Regions from separate parts of the Pseudoalteromonas luteoviolacea genome, predicted to be linked through region 2. Evidence: predicted binding sites of a transcription regulator. Region 2 holds the regulator's gene; each other region holds the start of a gene.

The links. Region 2 encodes FliA, which starts transcription of late flagellar genes. Its sites were predicted from a motif close to CTAAAGNTNNNNNNNNNNNNGCCGATA; they were not measured.
Region 1: S4054249_RS15025 (VC2046/SO_2500 family protein) is a predicted target of FliA. The motif match lies at 1,967-1,993, and genes of this name have one in related genera.
Region 3: S4054249_RS02165 (DUF5610 domain-containing protein) is a predicted target of FliA. The motif match lies at 1,702-1,728, and genes of this name have one in related genera.

The regions. Positions count from the first base shown of each region.
Region 1 covers NZ_CP015411.1:3,557,530-3,562,873, forward strand. Annotated here, with positions in the region: gene S4054249_RS15010 (tetratricopeptide repeat protein) at 1-340, shown strand, start outside; gene S4054249_RS15015 (SulA-like leucine-rich domain-containing protein) at 455-880, shown strand; gene S4054249_RS15020 (YchJ family protein) at 986-1,351, shown strand; gene S4054249_RS15025 (VC2046/SO_2500 family protein) at 1,411-1,932, opposite strand; tRNA gene S4054249_RS15030 (tRNA-Tyr) at 2,045-2,129, shown strand; tRNA gene S4054249_RS15035 (tRNA-Tyr) at 2,149-2,233, shown strand; tRNA gene S4054249_RS15040 (tRNA-Tyr) at 2,258-2,342, shown strand; gene S4054249_RS15045 (M48 family metallopeptidase) at 2,375-3,037, opposite strand; gene S4054249_RS15050 (ion channel) at 3,116-4,096, shown strand; gene S4054249_RS15055 (HD domain-containing protein) at 4,102-4,734, opposite strand; gene S4054249_RS15060 (class I SAM-dependent methyltransferase) at 4,830-5,344, shown strand, end outside.
Region 2 covers NZ_CP015411.1:1,478,274-1,483,617, forward strand. Annotated here, with positions in the region: gene flhF (flagellar biosynthesis protein FlhF) at 1-1,257, shown strand, start outside; gene S4054249_RS06450 (MinD/ParA family ATP-binding protein) at 1,250-2,110, shown strand; gene S4054249_RS06455 (RNA polymerase sigma factor FliA) at 2,113-2,847, shown strand; gene cheY (chemotaxis response regulator CheY) at 2,894-3,277, shown strand; gene S4054249_RS06465 (protein phosphatase CheZ) at 3,298-4,065, shown strand; gene S4054249_RS06470 (chemotaxis protein CheA) at 4,081-5,344, shown strand, end outside.
Region 3 covers NZ_CP015411.1:511,915-517,258, reverse strand. Annotated here, with positions in the region: gene murI (glutamate racemase) at 1-424, opposite strand, end outside; gene S4054249_RS02165 (DUF5610 domain-containing protein) at 567-1,670, opposite strand; gene trmA (tRNA (uridine(54)-C5)-methyltransferase TrmA) at 1,832-2,929, shown strand; gene S4054249_RS02155 (thiol:disulfide interchange protein DsbA/DsbL) at 2,990-3,622, opposite strand; gene S4054249_RS02150 (thiol:disulfide interchange protein DsbA/DsbL) at 3,638-4,261, opposite strand; gene S4054249_RS02145 (serine/threonine protein kinase) at 4,281-5,255, opposite strand.

The DNA.
Region 1 (5,344 bases), 2.1 Mb from region 2:
AGAGCCCGAGCAAGCTTATAAAAAAGGCCTTTATTACATCAAAGAAAAACAATATCCACTGGCTGCAAAGTGGATGAGACTCGCTGCTATGTCTGGAGATAATAAAGCCCAATTCTATTTAGGCCTGCTTTTTATTAAAGGGCAAGGAGTTCCTAAAAGTGTATTCCACGGTGTCGCATGGTTAAGCCTTGCTCAAAGCCAAGGTAATAATGCCGCGCAAAGCACGCTAAATGAAGTTCGTCCGCATCTAACAACAAAGCGTTATATAGATGCCCAGTGTTATGCAGCGACATTATTTGAACAAATACATCAGCAAATGCATTTTGGAGTGCATGAATAATCTAACGGTGATCTTCCGATTGAAAAAAGAACAAAAAATCATCAAATAAAACTTGATTAAAACCACTGTATGAAATACTGTATATACACTGTATAAAGAATCAGTGGTTTAATTATGTTGCACATATCAACGAACCTTAACGCACAGCAAAAAAACATTAATCAATATGATTGTTTTAATGTTTTGGACGCGGACGATGAACAAAGCACCAATGATATGCTATTAAAAATTTTATACCGATGTAATGCTATCGCTGGCTGGACACTATTGATTGTACCCGACCATGCAATCAATAAAACGATGCTAGACAGCAATGGGATAGATATAAATAAGCTACTAGTGCTCAAACAGAAGGATCTGATAAACTTGGAGCATACTTTGGATCGCGCTTTGTCTAATGGTAATTTTGCAGCTGTAATTACATGGCCAGGAGTTTTATCACAAAAGCAAATTGAGCATAGAAGTCTTAACTGCTCAAAAACAGCTTTGTATTGCTTTAAAAGCGACGCAAATTTACCGATGTCGAAACTTGCGCACTAACCATATAGGTCATTTATGTGTTTTTGTGGTAACACACAAACCTTTGAGCAATGTTGTAAGCCCTTTATTACAGGTCAAACAACCCCCATAAACTCAGAGCAGTTAATGCGCTCTCGTTTTAGTGCATATTGCACTCAAGAAGGCCAATATATTTTAGATACCTATGCGTCACAAACCCGAAGTGACCATACAGTTGAAGATATATTGGTATTCGCCAAACAGGTATCATTTATCAATTTAGACGTGATTGATACAGATGAAAATACAGAGTATCAATATGTAGAATTTAAAGCATATTATATAGAAGGTACACAACTTAGTGCCTTGCACGAGCGCTCAAGGTTTATTAAAGAAGGTGATCAGTGGCTATACCTCGATGGTGAGCTTTACCCTACTGAAAGCAAAAAAGTAAGCCGTAACGATCCTTGTCCGTGCTTAAGTGGGAAAAAGTTTAAGAAGTGTCACGGGTAACAAATAAATCTGGGTAGCTCAATTTAAACCTAATCAAGCTGCCTAGGTATTTGGATAGCTTATACGGCAACATTAAGTTGAGACTGCATTTCTCCACTTGAAAGTTGGTCGTAAAATGCCACTGCATCAATCTCTTTGTCTTTTACATCAACTTCAGGATGTTTTTGGCGATACAATTTCGCTCTTACTGCGGGTTCCAAATTCTCTACGATATGCAAGGGAATATGTAACTTATCATCACGAATATGAAATGGTTCTGGATCTAGACATTCGTTTAGCTTGATATCTTCCAACCCACCATCTTTAACAAAATATCGATTGTACTGCCCAATCGAGAAATCAAATTTTTCTGGCGCAAGAGGCTGTTTAGGGCCGACTTGAAGTGCTTTGCGTAATGACTCTTCTGATTTATCTACCTCATCAACCGCACTGCGAGGTAAATCAAACTGGCTAAAATCCAATACATCTTGAGATAATGCAGACAACAGTAACGCAAAGTCACCTCTTCTCGATTCATGAACACTCATACTCAACGCATTACCGAGTTGAGCCTCTTTGAGTAACAATTGTTCTATCTGCATGGATTTTCGCCAAAAAATTCTAAATTCAAAAATTTATCGGCATTTTTTGAAAAAACTTTAGGACATTTCTTTACTTCGTCAAAAACTTTGTTATTATCAGCGCCGTTGTTGAGGAGGGGTTCCCGAGCGGCCAAAGGGATCAGACTGTAAATCTGACGGCTCAGCCTTCGCTGGTTCGAATCCAGCTCCCTCCACCATCAACGACAAAGTACAATTGGAGGGGTTCCCGAGTGGCCAAAGGGATCAGACTGTAAATCTGACGGCTCAGCCTTCGCTGGTTCGAATCCAGCTCCCTCCACCACTTTGTACTTCTAAAATCTGTTATGGAGGGGTTCCCGAGCGGCCAAAGGGATCAGACTGTAAATCTGACGGCTCAGCCTTCGCTGGTTCGAATCCAGCTCCCTCCACCACTTCTTTTACTTTTCAATATTTTAATCTCTATTTATTGAATCACTTTAACATGCTCCTTCAGGTATGTTTTCGCTTTTTTAAACTCAGGGTAGTAACGCCTCACAATGTCCCAAAATGCACGGTTGTGCGCCATAACATAATAATGTGCTAACTCATGCACAATAACATAATCAATCACCCATTTTGGCGCACACGCCAAAGCGCTGTTGAACGCCAGCACCCCTTTGCTAGATAAACTTCCCCATCGCCTTTTATAAAATCTCACTTTTAGTGTTTTATATTTCGAGCCCATAAGAGACTCAAAATAAGGTAATCGTCCCTCTAAGTAGCCTGTTAACTCGGCGCTCAATAAGTCATGAATTTCACGTATCTGCTCTGTGCGTTCTGCCGTTAAAAGCGATTGAAGATGTACACAGGTATTTTGGTGATCGATAAAACTCATTGTTGCCCCGAAGTTGAGTGCAAACGGTTGACCATATATATTAATACTGTCTAGCTGCTCGCTCATAAGGTCCAACTTCTGAGTCACAAGTTGTTGCTTTTGCTCAACCCATGCCTGCTTACTTAACAACCAGCCCTTTAACCACTTTTCGCAAATACCATAAGGTGCATGGACAACAACTCCTTGCGGTTTAACACTGATCGCGACCGTTTTTCTACGGCGACTCAATTTGAGTTGGTAATTGAAATTCATAGTAAATTTATTGCTTTTTCATCTATCAATCTAATTTGCTGCTAATCTTTATACTTATTACGGAAAAAATAGGCTGCCATGACTAGTAAACCTAAGTGTCAGTACATATCTCCTGATGGACACAAATGCCAAGAAATCGACATGGGCTCTGGATATTGCTTTTGGCACGATGCCAAGTTCGATAAAAGTGGATTAGAGCTATCGCATAAACTCGAACGTTATGCCAAAAAAGGGGGGTTACTGCAAGGGCTAGAGCTAAAAAGAGCAAATCTTGAAGGCCTTAATCTCGTCAAATTTAATGATCATAATGGCTACGATTTATCCTATGGTAATTTCTACAGGGCAAATTTACATGGCGCTCACCTTTTTAACAGTACAATTCGCAATGCCTCACTAATGAAAGCAGATTTGAGAGACGCGAATTTGCATTGCTGTAAAATTGAAAATACCAATATCTTGGGGGTAAAGCTCAATGCCACCAGAATAGATAACCTCGTGCTGGGAGATAAATTACTCCAAGAAAGTCAGGCTATTGAAGCAACAAAACAAAAAAATAACGAGGAGGCGCAAGATCTCTACTTACAAAGCGAGGAGATATACCGACTGCTAAGAAAAGGCGCTGAGCAGCAAGGGCTTTTTGAAATGGCTGGAAAGTATACTTACAGCGAGTTACGAATGCGACATGCGCAGTACCCAAAATACTCCAAAAAAAGACTCGTCTCAAGCTTTATCGACATGTTGTGTGGCTATGGTGAAAAGCCTGAAAACGTCATCCGTTTCAGTCTAGGTATGATTTTATTGTGCGCGCTGTGTTACTTTATGCTTGGCATTAATTACAATGGTGATGTGATCCAATTTTCTCCAGATGCTCCTATCAAACAAAACTTGCATTCAATGCTAAATTGCTTCTATTTCAGCGTGGTGACATTTACAACCTTGGGCTATGGCGACATTACACCTGTAGGTATAACGCGCCTCATAGCTACCATAGAAGCCTTTATAGGCAGCTTCTCTCTGGCTCTGTTTGTGGTGGTATTTGTAAAGAGGATGACAAGGTAACCTACTCAATCAAGGGAGATTTCGCGGCCTAATTCATTAAGAAATAGACGCATAAATTCGGTTCGCCTCTTTGCTTCTTGCTTTGCTGACACTGTGTGCATTTGAGATTCGATGTGCAATAACTTTATAAAGAAGTGATCAATCGTATAGTTTTTGTCATCAGGCTCTCTTGAAGAACAAAAAGGATCATCCGTGTGGTACAAATGCCTTGCGATTGCACCACCGACTTTCATACACCGACTCACTCCAATAGCCCCAAGTGCATCCATACGGTCTGCATCTTGAACAATTTTAGCTTCTAATGTCGTTGGCGGTACGTTTGCACTAAAGCTATGCGCAACAATCGCATGATGGATACCCTCTAATTTATCTTGAGGGTAACCAATTTCAATCAAAAACCTTTCTGCTTTATCAGCAGCCATTTTTGACGCCTGTGCACGATCAGGGTGATTTTTCGCAACAGCAACACAATCATGTAGCCATGCTGCTGGAATAACAATGTCTAAGTCTGCATCCTCAGCCATCGCAAGCTGCTTTGCAGTTTTTACAACCCTCTGTATGTGTGAAAGGTCATGTGCGGTATCAGCAAAAGGTGTATTTAGCATGAACTCCTTAAATGCTTCCTCAAACTGTTTCATATTTTCCATCATTTTTACTTAAACCTTATGCTTTACATTGTATGTTGGAACCCCCTTCACTAAAATGACAGGATTCTACTTAGTAAGGAATTTATATGTCTTGCGCGCTGTATTTACAACCCGGCCGAGAAAAATCTCTTAAAAGAAAACATCCTTGGATATTCTCCAAAGCAATAAAAAAAATCAAAGGTAAACCCGGACTCGGAGATATTGTCAAAATCTATAGTCATGATGGTCAGTATTTGGCAACAGCAGCATACAGCCCAAGCTCTCAGATAAGAGCAAGGATCTGGAGCTTTGATGAAAATGAGCAAATCGATCAAGCTTTTTTCAAACGCCGCCTGGCACGTGCATTTGCCGTGCGAGAGTACGCAATTGCCGAAGGCGGATTGACTGGTTTTAGGCTTTCTGCTGCCGAATCAGATGGACTGCCGGGCATAACTATTGATAAGTTTGATAATTACCTAGTTTGTCAGTTATTAAGTGCAGGTGCAGAGCGACACAAAGGCGAGATAGTTGCAGCATTGCGCGAGCTATTCCCAGATTGCCATGTATACGAACGCTCCGATGTTGACGTACGTAAAAAAGAAGGCCTTGAGAAAATCACGGG
Region 2 (5,344 bases):
CGCCCTCAAGCACAGCCACAGGCAAAAGTTGCTGATAGCCTAGAAGCGCTCTTAGAGCGTCAAGCTCCAAAACCTCGTTCTCCTGAGCTTGCTTCTATGTTTTCACAGTCAGGTATTGATACAGGTGACTTGTTCCAACCTCAGCAAGAGCAAAGACCAGTATATAACCAAACTCAGCAGACTCAGCAGACTCAGCAGGCTCAGCCTAGCCCAACACGTACTCGCCCTGTACAACAAACAGACCCCTTAACATCTGATTGGGATTTTGGTGACGAATTAGAAGCCGATATAGATGCACAGCCAACGACAAATAGCGCATCTCAAGATGAAATGAGCTCTATGCGTGATGAGATGAATGCCATTCGTCAATTACTTGAATATCAGGTGTCTGGTCTAATGAAACAAGAGATGGATCGCAGAGATCCAACCAGAGCTTGTTTAATCAATCGTTTGCAAGGCATGGGAATAAGCTCGGAAGTAGCTGAGCAAATGGCATGTTTTATACCTGATGACGTTTCTAGAAAAGAAGCGTGGAATGCACTTTTAAATATGGTCGTAAATCAGATGCACACCACCAATAATGACATCCTTCGTCAAGGCGGTGTTTATGCGATGGTCGGCCCAACAGGGGTGGGTAAAACAACGACGGTTGCAAAGTTGGCAGCGCTTGGCGCGCAGAAGTATGGTGCTGATAAAGTTGCATTAATTACCACAGATACATATAGAATTGGTGCTTACGAGCAGTTAGCAACTTATGGTAGAATTATTGGCTGTCCGGTTAAGCAAGTTAAAGATGCAAATGAGTTAGCAGAAGTTCTTTATCATTTGCGAAATAAGCGACTAGTATTAATAGATACTGCAGGCATGAGTCAAAGAGACTTGCGTTTAACCGAGCAACTGAATACATTGATGCGCAGTTCACGCGTAGATATTCGCAGTTATTTGGTGCTTAGCGCGACATCGCAAATGCATGTTTTGCAGGAAACGGTTAACCATTTCAAAAAAGTAAATTTGAGTGGTTGCATCTTTACAAAACTTGATGAATGTCTAAGTTTAGGTGAGATTATTAGTATTGCGATTCAAAATCGTCTGCCAATAGGGTATCTTACCAACGGACAGCGAGTGCCAGAGGACATTCGTGTTGCAAATGCTCAAAAATTAGTTAAAAAGGCTGAGCAGTTGTATTTAAAAAGAACAAAAGCACAACATTCACGACGTGAAGCAGTGGCGTCCCAGACAGTAGGAATGTATGATTAATACAGTTTTAGATCAAGCAAGTGGCCTGCGTAAAATGAATCAAAAAAGTAACCACGGAGTAAAAGTAATAGCAGTAACTGGTGGTAAAGGAGGAGTCGGCAAGACTAATGTTTCATTAAATACTGCAATTGCGTTAGGACAACAGGGCCATAGAGTATTAGTTTTAGATGCTGACCTTGGATTAGCGAATTGTGATGTGATGCTCGGCTTGCGAGTAGAGCGCAACTTATCTCACGTGCTATCCGGTGAATGTGAGCTGGATGAGATATTGGTTGAAGGCCCTGCGGGAATAAGAATTGTCCCAGCGACCTCAGGTTCTCAAAATATGGTTGAGTTAAGTCCCGCAGAGCATGCTGGTTTAATTCGCGCCTTCAGTGAGCTTAGCAACGATTTCGATGTTTTAATTGTGGATACCGCAGCAGGTATCTCCGATATGGTTTTAAGTTTCTCTCGAGCCGCCCAAGATGTCATGGTCGTGGTTTGTGACGAACCGACTTCGATCACAGATGCTTATGCACTGATCAAGGTGTTAAGCCGAGAGCATGGCGTATATAAATTTAAAATTGTAGCGAATATGGTAAGAAGCCTTCGAGAAGGCCAAGAGCTTTTTGCGAAGCTTTCAAAAGTGACGGATAGATTTTTAGATGTTGCCTTGGAACTCGTCGCTACAATCCCTTTCGATGAAAACATGCGCAAATCTTCGCGCCGCCAAAAAACAATTGTTGAACTCTACCCTAATTCTCCTGCTGCCGTGGCATTTAGAGGGTTAGCGAGCAAAGCTGTGAAATGGCCAGTGCCACATCAGCCTTCAGGTCATTTAGAGTTTTTCATTGAGCAGTTAGTTAACGGGTAATTATGGCTACACCGGTCAATCGAATGGCGGGATATCAAACAGCAGACCGCCTCAACAAGGTGGTCGAGCGTCATACACCTTTGGTCAAAAAAGTTGCTTGTCATTTGCTTGCAAGGCTCCCTGCGAGCGTTCAACTCGATGATTTAGTTCAGTCAGGCATGATAGGTTTGATTGAGGCAACAAAAAATTTTGATGCCAGCAAAGGCGCAAGCTTTGAAACGTTTGCAGGCATCCGCATTCGGGGTGCTATGTTAGATGAAATACGCCGTGGAGACTGGGCCCCACGCTCTGTCCACAAAAATAGTCGTATGGTCGCAGAAGCAATTTCAGAGTTAGAAACCGCCTTAGGTCGCGAGCCTAAAGACACTGAAATCGCTGAAAAACTTGATATTCCCTTAGATGAGTACCATCATATTTTACATGACGTGAATGCAAGTAAGATTATTGGTATTGAAGACCTAGGAGTCGACCAAGACGTAATTTCACCTGCGGGCAGCGATTTAGCGCTAGACAAACCATTCAATAACGTTAAGAATGAGCGCTTTAATGAGTCGTTAGTAGAGGCAATTAAAACGTTGCCAGAGAGAGATGCAATGGTTTTATCTCTATACTACAACGATGAAATGAATTTAAAAGAGATTGGCCAGATCCTAGATGTGAGCGAATCTCGAGTTAGTCAGATTCATGGTCAGGCAATGATTAAACTCAGAGCCAAGATAAATGACTGGATAAATTAGAGTACATTTTATTTTTTTATAGGTTCAAACCTCACCGGAGGAAGTTTTGGATAAGAACATGAAAATTCTCGTGGTTGATGATTTCTCTACAATGAGAAGAATTATCAAAAACCTGTTGAGAGACTTAGGCTTTACAAATGTTCAAGAGGCAGATGATGGCAGCACTGCGCTTCCAATGTTGCAAAATCAAGAATTTGACTTTGTTGTTACTGATTGGAACATGCCTGGCATGCAAGGCATCGACTTGCTTCGAGCAATAAGAGCTGACGATAGCCTCAAGCATATCCCAGTATTAATGGTAACTGCAGAAGCCAAAAAAGAACAAATTGTTGCAGCAGCGCAAGCTGGGGTAAACGGTTACATTGTTAAACCTTTTACCGCTGGAACACTGAAAACTAAGTTAGAAAAAGTTTTTGAACGCTTAGGCTAGTTACAAGTAAGGATAGGCTTATGTCAGAATCCTCTGCGCCACAAATTACATTAGAGCAAGCAAAGCAACTTGTTGAGTATCTTGAGAATGGTGAACAAGAAAAAGCTGATCAAATTTTAATTGAAGCAACTAACAAAGAACAATCTGAGTTATTTGCTGAAGTCGGAAAATTGACACGTCAGTTACACGAGTCGTTGAAAAACTTCGAGTTAGACACGCGTTTATCAGACTTAACTACAGAAGCCTTACCAGATGCAAAGCAACGTTTAAACTATGTCATGGAAATGACAGAAAATGCGGCGAACAAGACCATGGATGCGGTGGAAGCTAGTTTACCGCTTGCTCAACAGTTGGCTGACGAGCTTTCTGAAATAAAGCCTACTTGGGATAGGTTGATGAGTCGTGACATTCAGCTTGGAGAGTTTAAATCTCTCTGTCACGACTTAAATGATTTTATGCAATCTTCACAAGGCCGTACTGACGAGTTACAGACCTTGATGACCAATGTTTTAATGGCACAAGATTATCAAGATTTGACTGGTCAAGTTATTCGTCGAGTCATAGAACTGGTGAGAGAAGTCGAAGACAGCTTAATTCATCTTTTAACTGTGTTTGGCACGTCAGAAGTGGGTCAACTTAGCACGGCTCAACAACCACAAGAAGTAGTTGAAACCACCACTGATGAACTAGCGGGTCCTGAAGGACCTATCATTGACGCTGAGGAACGAGACGATGTTGTGTCTGGTCAAGATGAAGTTGATGATTTGTTATCTAGTTTGGGTTTCTAATAGGAGAGTATAATAATGAGCTTTGAAGTCGATGAAGATATCTTACAAGACTTTCTTGTTGAAGCTGGAGAAATACTCGAACTGTTATCTGAGCAACTTGTTGAATTAGAAAATAACCCAGATGACAAAGATCTACTCAATGCAATTTTTAGAGGCTTCCACACAGTAAAAGGTGGAGCAGGCTTCCTAGGTATGAACGAGCTGGTAGACGCTTGTCATGGTGCTGAAAATGTCTTCGATGTTTTGCGCCAAGGCCAACGCTCTGTCAACCCTGAATTAATGGACGTGATATTACAGTCACTTGATACCATTAACGACATGTTCGCTTGCATACAAAATCGAGAGCAACCGGAACCTGCAGACCAAGAGTTACTCGACGTCTTACATAAATTAAGTCAGCCAGAATCTGCTGATGAGGTAATTTCAACACCAGCTGCTGAGCCTGTTGCTGAAGCACCGCCACCCGAGCCCGTCCAGGAAGCTGAAGATGATGTGCTGTTTGATATAGGTAGTGAGGAGAGCTCAGAGCCTGCAACCTCAGATAGCATTGATGAAATTACAGAAGAAGAATTTGAAAGCTTGTTGGATGAGCTTCATGGGTCAGGCAATGGTCCTGCCGTTGAAGCACCTCAGGCAGCTCCTGTGGCACCGTCCACTCCGCCAGCAAATGCGAATGATGGGGACATTACCGATGATGAATTTGATAGTTTACTAGACGAACTTCATGGCGTTGGTAAGTTTGGTGCTGCGTCGAGTGAAGACACCCCAGTTCAGAGTGCTTCGCCGGAAGCACCTGCCGCTCCCACAGCATCTGCAAGTTCACAAGAAAGTGGTGATGACGAAATCAATGATGAAGATTTCGAAGCGTTACTTGATGAACTTCATGGTAAAGGTCAAGCGCCAAAGAATTTAGAGGAAAGTAAGGCTACTTCCGAGCCTGCAAAAGCTCCACAAGCTCCACAAGCTCCACAAGCTGCACCGCCACCGCCACCAGTAGCTAAGCCGCAACCTGCGCCAAAAGCCGAGGCACCTAAGCCAGCAGCCAAAGCGGCTCCAAAACCTGCGCCTGCAAAAGCAGAGCCAAAAGGCGGAGCACCAAAAAAACCAGCTGCACAAGCTGAAACAACGGTTAGAGTAGATACAAAAAGGCTAGACCAGATCATGAATATGGTGGGTGAGCTTGTATTGGTTCGAAATCGTTTAGTGAGCTTAGCAAATAACAGCAATAGTGAAGCCATGGGTAAAGCCATATCGAATTTAGATGTGGTCACGGCAGACT
Region 3 (5,344 bases), 970 kb from region 2:
GCAAACGTTCATGTTGCCATACCCGATGCCAGTAATAATGCTCAGCGATATCCACCAATTCAGTTGAGTGATAGATATCAACCTGACAATCTTGTGCAAAAGTCGATACTAAATGACCCGTGTAAGCGTTTTTCGAAGTTGCGGGAGTAGCCAAAAGTCCTATGTGTTTACTTTCACTGGCTATGGCTGCAGGTTTAATCGCAGGAACGACTCCTACAATAGGAATATCGGTATATTGGCGTGCAGTTTCTAATGCATACGTTGAAGCCGTATTACATGCAATGACGATTACATCTACAGGATTACAGCTCTTTTTAAGCCAAGCTAATAAAGATATTAATCTCGTTTTGATTGTTTCTTGAGACTGCAAACCATATGGCAGTAGTGCATTATCCATGACATAACTGTACTGGGCATAAGGCAACTTCTTTTTAATGTGTGATAGGACGCTTGTTCCACCAATTCCTGAATCAAATATGAGTATGTGCGGCAAACTTCAGTCTCCAAACAATCAAGACTCGAAGTTTGCCACGCTATCCAAAGAAAATAAACAACACTGGAATAGCTTAGCTATTTTGTGTCTCTTCTTTGCTATTTAAAGCACTAAAATAACTTTGCGCGTAATCTAAAAATTGGTTTAGTCTTTGTTGGCCTTCATTCATCCATGCCATGATGTCAGGAAGCTGTGATTGCAAACCCAAAGATTCCGCTTCGCTATTGAGTCCTTCTAAACGTTTATCTAATGGAGCAAACGCCTGTTCTAATTCTTTCATCGGGTTGCTTTGTTGATATTGTGCAATAGCTGCGGAAGTTTTGCTTTGCCTGAGGTCCATTGTAAAGTTTGTAATTTGATCATTATTCAAACTCAACTCTTGTGCTAATTCAAATGCATCATCGTATTCACCCGCAAAAAAAGAGTCACTCACATCACGAATATCTTCCATCATTGCATTTATCGCTTCTTGTTCCTTCTCATTAAGCTCGCCATTAACACTGATTGAGAAGCTCACCTCTTGAGATGAACTTTCCCCATATGCAAAACCAACATTACTGCCTTCACGCTCGTAACTTGCAGCTCGAGATTGACTATATGCATCACTAAAAGAGATCACGACTTCATCCCCCTCTGCCGTAGTAAATGCATATTCAGCTTTGTTCGAAAGACTCGCAAACTGTGCAGCACTCACAGAAAGATGCTGTGGCGTTGGATTAAAGAGCTCTTTTTCAAATTCATCTAACCCATCAAAGATCCCCTCTTTAGACTTTTCTATGCCTTCTGAGATCTCATCATCGAATAGCCCTGAGTCTTTCAACTCTCCTGTGGCTTCATCAATTCCCGTTTGCACGCCTTTGCGTGCTTGTTCTAACATGCTCTTCAACGTATCGTCGTCTTGACCATCCGCTTTTGCTTTATTGATTGCCCCCTGCACAAAGCCAAGTACATTCTTAACTATCTCTTCGTAATCAAAAAATGGTTTTTCAGGCTCTTCTTTTTTCTCAATACCGAGTGCTTGTGCCAACTTGTCATCGAGCACTTTTGCTGCGACTTGGGACTTATTGCCCTGATAAACATCAGAGTTTATTGATATGTTAGGAACATTTGGTTTAGCTTTTGCCGCATTGTGCTGCATTGCTGGGTTCAACAGCTGATTCAACTGTCCGATCTTCATGATTGCTCTCCGCTATACCCTATCAGTTAATTATCGGCCATATGTGACAAAGCTAAAGGTGATTTGTACAATAAAAGTGCAATTTTAGTTGTAAGCACTGGACAAATGTTCCTCGCCCCCTAAAATAGCGCCTCCTTGCAATATATAAAGGTAGCCTCAGCATGGCCGTGATCAAAATCGATGCTTCGCAATACGAACAGCAGCTTTTAGAAAAACAACAGCGTATCAGCACACAATTCGCTCGCTTTAATGCGCCTGAGCTAGAAGTCTATGACTCAGAGAAAAGTCATTATAGGCAACGTTGTGAGTTTAGAGTTTGGCACGATGATGAAGATTTGTATCACATCATGTTCGACCAACAAAGCAAAGAAAAAATACGTGTCGATAGCTTCGATCCAGGTGCGCCTTTAGTCAACGAGCTCATGCAAGTCATGATGGAAAAGCTGCGTAACAATGAAACTTTAAGACGTAAGCTATTTCAAATAGATTATTTATCAACACTTAGTGGCGAAATACTTATTAGCTTACTTTATCACAAGCAGCTTGACGATAAGTGGCATGAAGCAATGAGTACACTCAGAGCAGAACTACAGCAAACGTATAAGATCGACTTTATTGGCAGAGCTAGAAAACAAAAAGTTGTTTTTGGTGATGATTTCGTCACAGAAAAACTCCGTGTAGATGGCACTGAATATACTTATCAGCAGGTCGAAAACAGCTTTACTCAACCCAACGCCAAGGTAAATGAGAAAATGCTGTCATGGGCTAAATCTATTGCCCGCCCGCTATCGAACGACTTGCTTGAGCTGTATTGTGGTAATGGTAATTTTTCAATTGCACTTGCTGAGCATTTTGACCGCGTCTTGGCCACTGAGATTTCGAAATCATCTGTACATTCTGCGCAATATAATATTGCAGCAAACAAGGTCTCAAATCTTGATATCATTCGTATGTCGAGTGAAGAGTTTACAGATGCAATGCAAGGTAAACGTAACTTTTCACGTCTCAATGGCATTGATCTGCAATCTTACAATTGCCAAACAATATTAGTTGACCCACCGCGTGCAGGTATGGATGAATTGACCTGCAGATTGGTTAGTAATTATGACAACATTATCTATATATCTTGCAACCCAGATACACTGGAGAGAGACCTAGAGATTTTAAGCGAAACACATAATATATCTCGAATCGCAATTTTTGACCAATTCCCATACACACACCATGTAGAATCAGGTGTATTTTTGACACGCAAATAACCTTTTTTTGACTTATAAAAAACCCCGCAAAAGCGGGGTTTTATTTTAAGCAGTGTAAAATTATTTACTCGCTAAATAATTAATTAGTTTTGCAATATCATCTGGGCTTGTCACACCAGACTCTCTGCCAAGTACTAACTTATACTTACCACTGACGATAAATGTTGGTACGCTCGATAACGCCCCTTTTTCCTGCAGCTGTTTTTGTTGCCTTGCCATTTTTGATGCTTTAGTACGTACAGAAAAGCTCTTGTACATTTTATCAAACTTAGTGCCATCTACACCTTGTGCTACAAATACATCTTTAATATCAGCAAGCTCATTAAACCTACCGCGCTTTGTGTGAATATGATTGAACATCGCAGATACAATTTGATTCTTCTGAGGAAGCACTTCAGCTGTCGCTAATGCCGTTGCAATCATTTTCTGATGTTCCGGATCGCGGATACCTACGAAATCGACATGGCTTTTCTTAAATTTCACACCCTCATCAAGTTTAGGCTTAAACTGATCAATCAAGCCTTCAAAGTTATTACATGCAGGGCAATAAAATGAAAAGTACTCTGTCACTTCAGGTTTCTTAGTACCACGCTCAGCAATCACTTCATAGTGTTTACCTTCTTCAAAGGTTGTGGCACTTGCTGCCAATGGTAGCACTAATGCTAACAGGGCAGCTTTAATTGATTTCAACATATTCTTCTCCAACCATTATTTTTCTAGTAAATACTTAACTAATTCATTAAATTCAGCTTGGCTTTTCAATGAATTAATAACCACACGGTATTTATCATTCACGATAAAGGTAGGTACGCTTTTAAGTGCACCTGATTCACTGAACCTCTTCTGATCATTTTGCATTGCGTTTTCTGCTGAAATGACTGGCATACTGGCTAACGCAGCATCAAACTTTTCTGCAGATACGCCATGGGCTTCAAGGAGCTTTTGCACATCTTTCATGCTCGCAAAACGACCATTTTGCTCATGGATAGTTTTAAAGATTTGATCCACGACTGGTGACTCAACACCAAACTGTTTTGCAATAATATAACCATAGCTTAAGTAGCTTTGTGCTTCTGGGGGCAAGCCACCTAAAAAGTTCACATGGATCTTTTCAAATGGTACTGATACAGGAAGACTTGCATGCAGGGCTCTAGCAGGTCCCTCAAATTTGTAGCAGTGAGGGCAATAGAAAGAGAAAAACTCGACCACTCTAGGTGTTTTACTTTTTTCTAATGACAGTGTTTCGTAGTGAACACTTTCTTTAAAATCTGCAGCGAATGCAGCAATTGGCAAACACAATGCCAGCAAAGCCACTTTAATCGATTTCAACATGTACTTTCTCTCTTAAATTTTATGGATAAATTGTAAGTGCTGGCTCATCAAGCGCAGCCAATTGTTCTTTTAATGCCAAGATTTGCTGTTCCCAATATTTGTCTGTTGCAAACCAAGAAAAGTTCCTTGGAAAAGCAGGATCTTGCCAACGTTTTGCCAACCACCCCATATAATGGATCATACGCATTGCTCGCAGAGGTTCAATCAATTGCAATTGTGTCATATCGAGTTCACTAAACTCTTCATAGCCACCCAGTAAAGTGTCCAATTGCAACGCTTGGTTTTGACGATCACCATTTAACATCATCCATAGGTCCTGAATAGCAGGCCCTTGGCGGCAATCATCCAAATCGACGAGCATGAGCTGTTCTTGCGACCACAGAATATTGCCAGCATGACAATCACCATGCAATCGAATCGTATCATTAACTTTGAACTTTTCTTCTGTTTTTTTAGCAACTTGCTCTAAAACCGTTGAAAAAGCTAATTGCAATGTCTGAGGTAAACATTCGCTAGCCAATATTTCTCGGCTCGCTTGTGTCAAAAAGCTCTCCGTATCTATGCTAGGACGGTGTGCAAAACGATATTTTTTTGAAACACTATGCAGCCTACCTATATAGCGGCCAAGCACTTCTAATTGATCTAAGTTGTCCATCTCAAATTGTCGACCACCAACACTTGGAAATAATGCAAAACGATAACCTTGGTGCTCAAACAAGCTTTCATTGTCACACCTAATTGGACAAACAACCGGCACTTCTGCTTCTGCGACCTCAATTGAAAATGCGTGCTCTTCCATAATTTGCTCGTTTGACCAACGGTTTGGTCGATAAAACTTAGCAACATAACGCTTATTATCATCTCCACGAAACTGATAAACACGGTTTTCATAACTATTTAAAGGTAGGAGACCTGATTCAGGATAAATACCGATACTTTCGATTGCATCGAGAATCAAATCTGGTGTGAGGTTTTGATAGCTAAAGTCGCTCATTGCTGCTGTCCGTTGATAGTATAAAAGATCTGGTATTGGCACATAATGCCTTTAGACCACAGCACAATAGGATAAAGCCAAGTATGTTA